Regions from separate parts of the Lysinibacillus sp. NPDC098008 genome, predicted to be linked through region 1. Evidence: a T-box and tRNA genes for the amino acid it is inferred to sense, from the RefSeq annotation. Region 1 holds a T-box; the other holds one or more tRNA genes.
What was found. A T-box is a leader RNA that pairs with one kind of tRNA and senses whether it is charged. The one in region 1 lies ahead of alaS (alanine--tRNA ligase), so its partner is inferred to be a tRNA-Ala.
Positions count from the first base shown of each region.

Region 2: it has a tRNA-Ala gene. The T-box ahead of alaS (alanine--tRNA ligase) is inferred to sense a tRNA for this amino acid. The anticodon was not compared.

Region 1 is NZ_JBIWBA010000011.1:81,969-85,773, reverse strand. Features, by position in the region: gene recD2 (SF1B family DNA helicase RecD2) at 1-181, shown strand, start outside; gene hpaB (4-hydroxyphenylacetate 3-monooxygenase, oxygenase component) at 302-1,735, shown strand; T-box leader at 1,820-2,035, shown strand; gene alaS (alanine--tRNA ligase) at 2,102-3,805, shown strand, end outside.
Region 2 is NZ_JBIWBA010000022.1:361-4,165, forward strand. Features, by position in the region: tRNA gene ACIQVU_RS16135 (tRNA-Asp) at 1-41, shown strand, start outside; tRNA gene ACIQVU_RS16140 (tRNA-Thr) at 50-122, shown strand; tRNA gene ACIQVU_RS16145 (tRNA-Tyr) at 133-216, shown strand; tRNA gene ACIQVU_RS16150 (tRNA-Trp) at 222-295, shown strand; tRNA gene ACIQVU_RS16155 (tRNA-His) at 341-416, shown strand; tRNA gene ACIQVU_RS16160 (tRNA-Gln) at 426-500, shown strand; tRNA gene ACIQVU_RS16165 (tRNA-Lys) at 514-586, shown strand; tRNA gene ACIQVU_RS16170 (tRNA-Arg) at 604-680, shown strand; tRNA gene ACIQVU_RS16175 (tRNA-Pro) at 695-771, shown strand; tRNA gene ACIQVU_RS16180 (tRNA-Ala) at 786-861, shown strand; tRNA gene ACIQVU_RS16185 (tRNA-Ser) at 879-971, shown strand; tRNA gene ACIQVU_RS16190 (tRNA-Phe) at 978-1,053, shown strand; tRNA gene ACIQVU_RS16195 (tRNA-Gly) at 1,060-1,133, shown strand; tRNA gene ACIQVU_RS16200 (tRNA-Ile) at 1,135-1,208, shown strand; tRNA gene ACIQVU_RS16205 (tRNA-Asn) at 1,223-1,299, shown strand; tRNA gene ACIQVU_RS16210 (tRNA-Glu) at 1,301-1,372, shown strand; gene ACIQVU_RS16215 (nitric oxide synthase oxygenase) at 1,986-3,032, shown strand; gene ACIQVU_RS16220 (hypothetical protein) at 3,139-3,675, shown strand; gene ACIQVU_RS16225 (CynX/NimT family MFS transporter) at 3,699-3,805, opposite strand, start outside.

The DNA.
Region 1 (3,805 bases):
ACGACTCAATCCAATGGATATAACGGAAGAGGTAGTGACAGTAGAGGCTATTGCTGTAGAGGGTATAGATCGAAAGGAGCCAGCATCCGCGGACTATAGGCTTACTGTCGAAACTGCCCCTTCTATTCATCCAATGATTGGTATGGATCATGTATCACCCTATGATTTTTTAGATGACTAACATTGTTTTAAGATAAACCCGATTAGCATATAGCTGATCGGGTTTTGCAATTCACCTACTATTTAGTTATTTCATATACTACATGAGTACAAAAACATAGAACTATTTAGGGGTGACAGCATGCCAATTCGAACAGGACAGCAATATATTGACCGTATTGATGCTTTAAAGTCGTATATTTCAATTGATGGGGACGTTATAACAGGGAAGGTGTCAGAGCATCCAGCCTTTAAAGGGGTTATGCAAAGTCAAGCGAAGCTCTTTGATTTACAACATCAGCAGGAGCTGCTTGAAACAATGACCTATGAATCGCCAACTAGTAAAGAGAGAGTCGGGATGTCCTTTCTTCAAGTGATAACGCCAGAAGACCTTGTAAAAAGGCGTTATGCTGCACAAGAATGGGCCTTATGTTCACATGGTTTTATGGGCAGAAGTCCTGATTATATGAATACAACATTAATGGCATTAGCCTCAGCATCCGACTTTTTAAAAGATAAGCCAAATTGTTTTCCAGAGCATTTACAACAGTTTTATGAGGATGCTCGTGAGCATGATTTAACAATGACACATACCTTTATAGAGCCTCAGGTTAATCGTAAACGGCTTTATTTTGAAGATGAAGAAGTAACCATTGCTGCTAAAATTGTTGGCAAAACAAGCAAGGGATTAGTGATAAAAGGGGCAAGGTTGCTTGCAACACAAGGCGGAATTACCGATGAACTGCTTGTCTTATCAACAAATGGCTATGATGAATGGAAAGCTTTTGGCTTTTCTATACCAAGTAATACGGAAGGTCTAAAGTTTTTATGTCGACAATCTTTTGTTGGTGGGGATTCGATCTTTGATCATCCATTGAGTGCTCGTTTTGAAGAAATGGATGCCATTGTTGTATTTGATAATGTTGTTGTCCCTTGGGAACGTGTTTTTTATTATGAAAATGTGGATGTTGCAAATCATTTTATGGATGTTAGCGGCTTTAAAGCCTATACATTACATCAGGTGCTTTCTCGTCAAATTGCGAAAACGGAATTTGTGCTAGGCGTTGTGCAGTCCATTGTCGATACCATTAATATTGGCGATTATCAGCATGTACAGCAAAAAGTGGTCGATATTATCGTCACGCTTGAAACGATGAAAGCATTGCTAATAAAATCTGAAATCGAAGCACAGCGAGATCAATTTGGGTTTGTTCGACCAAACCTAGCGACACTTCAAGTTGCTATTCAAATTTTTCCGAAAGCATATCCGACCTTTACGGAAATCATTCAATTACTTGGCGCAAGTGGCTTAATGTCTATACCAAGTGCACAAGCATTTGCCAAGGATGAGGGTAATCTTGCACACTACTTACAATCATTTCAGGATGATGGGGAGAAGCGGGTTCAAAAATTCCGTTTAGCTTGGGATTTAACAATGAGTAGCTTTGGTACAAGACAAACATTGTATGAACGCTTTTTCTTTGGCGATCCTGTTCGTTTATCATCTATGCTTTATCAAACCTATAATCGTATGCATTTAGTGCAAAGAGTAGAGGATTTTTTAAACAGCGATTAATTGCTCAAGATATAGAAGCATTCATTATCATTGTGCTGATTGACAGTGGAACTTATTTTTTTTATAATTTTCGGTAGAGCTATAGTAAAAACGATGATGGAACAAGTACGTATTTGTGCGTGTAGAAGAAAGGGATTTCTTGGCTGAAAAAATCCTCACAATAGCAAATACCGAAAGCTACTCCAGAGTGCAGCTAATCCCTGCCGTTCACTGACGTTACAAGTGCTAGAGAGGTAAGCATTTTTGCATGCTTACAACTAGGGTGGTACCGCGAGATTGTTACAAGTCCTCGTCCCTTTATTGGGATGAGGGCTTTTTTGCATATCTATCGTATTTTTACAAAACATTTTAGGAGGAATTTTTTTCATGAAAGCAGTAGATATTCGTCGTATGTATTTAGAATTCTTTAAAGAAAAAGGGCATCATCATGAGCCATCAGCACCGCTTGTGCCCATTAATGATCCATCATTGCTGTGGATTAACTCAGGTGTTGCTACATTAAAGCCATATTTTGATGGACGTGTGATTCCTGATAATCCACGTATTACCAATGCGCAAAAATCCATTCGTACAAATGATATTGAAAACGTAGGGAAAACAGCGCGTCACCATACATTTTTTGAAATGCTAGGGAATTTTTCGATTGGCGATTATTTCAAAAAGGAAGCAATTCACTATGCTTGGGAGTTTTTAACGGATAAAAAGTGGATGGGCTTTGACCCTGAGCTATTATCCATTACACTTCATCCTGAGGATCAGGAAGCTTACGATGTTTGGCATAAGGAAATTGGCATTCCAGAAGAGCGTTTAATTCGTTTAGAAGGAAACTTTTGGGATATTGGTGAAGGTCCATCAGGTCCAAACTCGGAGATTTTTTATGACCGTGGCGAAGAATATGGTTCAGATGAAAATGATCCAGAAATGTATCCCGGTGGAGAAAATGAGCGCTATCTTGAAATTTGGAACCTAGTGTTCTCACAATTTAACCACAATCCTGATGGCACTTACACGCCACTACCAAAGCAAAATATTGATACTGGTATGGGCTTAGAGCGTATTGTATCCGTTGTGCAAAATGTACCAACAAACTTTGATACGGATTTATTTATGCCGATTATTGAAAAAATTGAGGAATTTGCTAACCGTCAATATAAGCGTCCAGATGAAGTAGATTTAAATGAAATCTTTGGCTCAGAAGAGGATATTAATACACCATTTAAAGTGATTGCAGACCATATTCGTACAGTGGCGTTTGCGATTGGGGATGGTGCGCTTCCATCCAATGAAGGCCGTGGCTATGTATTGCGTCGCTTATTACGCCGCGCTGTTCGTTATGCAAAACAAATCGGTATTGAAAAGCCATTTATGTTTGAACTAGTGCCAACTGTGGGTAAAATTATGGAAGACTTCTATCCAGAGGTAACGGAAAAATGTGAATTTATTCAACGTGTTATTAAAAATGAAGAAATTCGCTTCCATGAAACATTAGACGGTGGTCTTGCCATTTTTAATGAGGTTGTAGAATCACAAAAAGCAGCTGGACATGATTATATTCCAGGTGCAGATGCTTTCCGTTTATATGATACGTATGGCTTCCCAATTGAATTAACGGAGGAGTATGCAGAAGAAGTAGGCATGAAGGTCGACCATGAAGGCTTTGAGGCAGCAATGGAGGAACAACGTGAACGTGCGCGTGCAGCTCGCCAAGATGTTGATTCGATGCAAGTGCAAAATGAAGTATTAGCAAACTTAACGGTTGCAAGTGAATTTGTTGGTTATGATACATTAACAGCAAATACAGAAATCGCGGCGTTGATTGTTGATGGTCAAGTAGCAAAAGTTGCCTCAGAGGGTCAGGAAGCGCTTGTTATTTTAGCAGAAACACCATTCTATGCTGAAATGGGTGGTCAAATTGCTGATAGTGGTACTATTTCTAACGATAGCTTTACAGCTGTTGTGAAGGATGTACAAAAGGCACCAAATGGACAGCCGCTTCATACTGTAGTTGTTGAATCTGGCGAAATGCATGTGGAAGATGCAGTCATAGCCGTTGTCAATCGTGATGACCGC
Region 2 (3,805 bases), on a different contig from region 1:
CACGCAGGAGATCGCCGGTTCGATCCCGGTCGGGACCGCCATATTATATGCCGGTGTAGCTCAGTTGGTAGAGCAACTGACTTGTAATCAGTAGGTCGTGGGTTCGACTCCTATCGCCGGCATCATTCCCTTGGAGGGGTAGCGAAGTGGCTAAACGCGGCGGACTGTAAATCCGCTCCTTAGGGTTCGGCGGTTCGAATCCGTCCCCCTCCACCATTTTTAGGGGCATAGTTCAACGGTAGAATAGAGGTCTCCAAAACCTTTGGTGTGGGTTCGATTCCTACTGCCCCTGCCAGGTCTTGAGGTACTCGTTCATATGTAGCTGTTATCATATATAGTGGCGATTGTGGCGAAGTGGTTAACGCATCGGATTGTGGTTCCGACATTCGTGGGTTCGATTCCCATCAGTCGCCCCATTTTAATGTTGGGGTATAGCCAAGCGGTAAGGCAACGGATTTTGATTCCGTCATGCCTAGGTTCGAATCCTAGTACCCCAGCCATTTTTTCTTTTATGAGCCATTAGCTCAGTTGGTAGAGCATCTGACTTTTAATCAGAGGGTCGAAGGTTCGAGTCCTTCATGGCTCATTGTTATTACATAATAAGCGCCCGTAGCTCAATTGGATAGAGCGTCTGACTACGGATCAGAAGGTTATGGGTTCGACTCCTGTCGGGCGCGCCAATAAAATGTGTTTTCGGAATGTAGCTCAGCTTGGTAGAGCACTTGGTTTGGGACCAAGGGGTCGTAGGTTCGAATCCTGTCATTCCGACCATTTTCTAAAATGATGGGGCCTTAGCTCAGCTGGGAGAGCGCCTGCCTTGCACGCAGGAGGTCAGCGGTTCGATCCCGCTAGGCTCCACCATATATTTTAATATTTTTGGAGGTATACCCAAGTCTGGCTGAAGGGATCGGTCTTGAAAACCGACAGGCGGGTAACACCGCGCGGGGGTTCGAATCCCTCTACCTCCTCCATTTCTCGGGTCAGTAGCTCAGTTGGTAGAGCATTAGATTGAAGCTCTAAGTGTCGGCGGTTCGATTCCGTCCTGACCCACCATTATTTGCGGGTGTAGTTTAATGGTAAAACCTCAGCCTTCCAAGCTGATGTCGTGAGTTCGATTCTCATCACCCGCTCCAAGGGCCTATAGCTCAGCTGGTTAGAGCGCACGCCTGATAAGCGTGAGGTCGATGGTTCGAGTCCATTTAGGCCCATCAATCATCATTATTCCGAAGTAGCTCAGTTGGTAGTAGCACCTGACTGTTAATCAGGTTGTCGCAGGTTCGAGTCCTGCCTTCGGAGCCACGGCCCGTTGGTCAAGTGGTTAAGACACCGCCCTTTCACGGCGGTAACACGGGTTCGAATCCCGTACGGGTCATCAAGCATGTAGCATAAGTATATGTTACATGCTTTTTTATTTGTCTTTATACTTGTGAATAGTAATGAGGAAATTTAATAAGTATTAGGATAACTAATGGAAAGAGCTGTTCATATATATTTACTTAATAATATATTGACTGCCCTCTCTTAGAAAAATTGATTCTACGATAAATATGTTAATAATTACAGGTCGGCTATAGAAAAAGATGATGCTGGATAAAATATGTCTGTATTTAAAAAATTTAACTGTCATAAATGAGTCCCATCATCGACAATAGTCAAATTACAATGACTTCGGCAAATGCCAAATAGCCGAGGTACATTTCTATATGGATATTTATGATATTCGTTGGGCAGGTAGTAACTATTTTGTTCAGAAATTGTTTAGTACAATATGCTAATCTATACATGTCATCGTAATTCAAAGCCTAGGCATTCAATTTGTGCCTAGGCTTTTCCATTGTTTAATTTTATATAAAATAACATAACAACTAGCTTTAATTTTGAACAAACTATTTCATATATAAAATATGTATGTTTTTTTAAAAGATATTTTCATGGTGCTAGCACTTTCCTTCCTCTAATATGAGGGTAGATGGAGGAATTGGACTATGAATAGACAGGAGATACAGCAATTTTTAAAGCTTTATCAAGCAGAGCAAAATCACTCAAATACTTGGTTAGAAAATAGATTGCAGCAAATTGCAGCAGCAGGTGAATATAATCCTACAACAGAGGAAATAGTTTTTGGTGCACGAGTGGCATGGCGTAACAGTAATAAATGTATTGGACGTCTATTTTGGCAGTCGCTACATGTAGTAGATGCACGCAATGTTCTAGACGAGCAGGAAGTTTTTCAAAAATTACTAGAACATATCCAGTACGCTACAAATAATGGGAAAATCCGTCCGACTATTACAGTATTTGCATCAGGAAGGGTGCGAATTTGGAATCATCAGCTAATACGCTATGCAGGTTATGAAACGGATTCAGGTGTTATTGGTGATGCACATTCTATTCCGTTTACTAAAATATGTGAATCGTTAGGCTGGAAAGGCGACAGAACTGCCTTTGATGTGCTTCCGCTTGTGATACAGGTGGATGAACGTGCACCACAATTATTTCCAATCCCTAAAGACTATATTTTAGAAGTGCCAATTCGTCACCCAGAGTCAGTAGAGATGGAAAAATTAGGAATGAAATGGTATGCTGTACCTATTATTTCAAGCATGCGTTTTCAAATGGCAGGTATTGATTTTCAGGCAGCTCCATTTAATGGCTGGTATATGGGTACGGAAATCGGAGCGCGTAATTTAGCAGATTATGAGCGCTATAATATGCTTCCAGCAATTGCGGAGATATTTAACCTTGATACAACAAAGCAAGCTTCTCTTTGGCGTGACCGTGCACTAGTTGAGCTTAATATTGCAGTGCTTCATTCCTTTAAAGAAGATGGAGTGAGCATTGTGGATCATCATACAGCAGCGCAACAGTTTAAATTATTTGAAGAGGCAGAGGCATCAGTAGGGAGAGAGGTTACAGGTAATTGGACATGGTTAATTCCACCGTTATCGCCTGCAACTACTCATATTTTTCATAAGCCATATGTGAATGTTTATCATACGCCAAATTATTTTTATCAAAAGCCATGCTATTAATCGCCGAAGGGCTATCGGACTATCCTGATAGCCTAATTTTCTATTAAATTAATAAAGATGCTGTTACACTAAATATACTTTATGTTCTAAGAGAGGGTGAGTCAGTATGCTAAACGAGCATATTCCAAATATCCCGTGGCAGCAATTGACAACGGCTTATGGCAGAGGAACGACTATTCCTCAACTAATTGAGCAAGAGCAATATCAACAGCTAGCCACATTAATTGAGCATCAAGGTACACTTTGGCAGGCAACGCCATGGACTTTGTTAATTCCTTTAAAACGACTTACTGGCAAAAATAAAGAGGATGTGACTTTACAAGAAATAGAACTTTATTTAAGTGTAGCATCCGTTATTACAAAAGATTCCCTCAACCCAGCAAATACTGTTTCCACCATGCAGGAGCTGCTAAATACCCAGTATTTATGGTCAGAGGAAGATGATGAACTAGAGTGGGATAAAGATTTGCCTAAAGGTTATGAACAGCAGGCATTTTTAGGCTATTATTATTTTAGTTATTTACTTTTACAAGAGGCTACTCCGATTTTTACAGCTATTGCTACTACCGATAATAGAGAAGTAGCAGACAGTCTTGCTGAATTATTAGCCTTACTTAAACAGCAAAGCAGCTGGGGAGCGTAATGTATTTTCCCAGCTGCTTTTCTTTAATGAACATATTCATCTCTAGAGGCTCTCATTGAACATAGGAAAAGTACCATTGTGACAACGACAAAGAGCCAGCCTGCAATATTCCAGCCACCGAATAAATCAT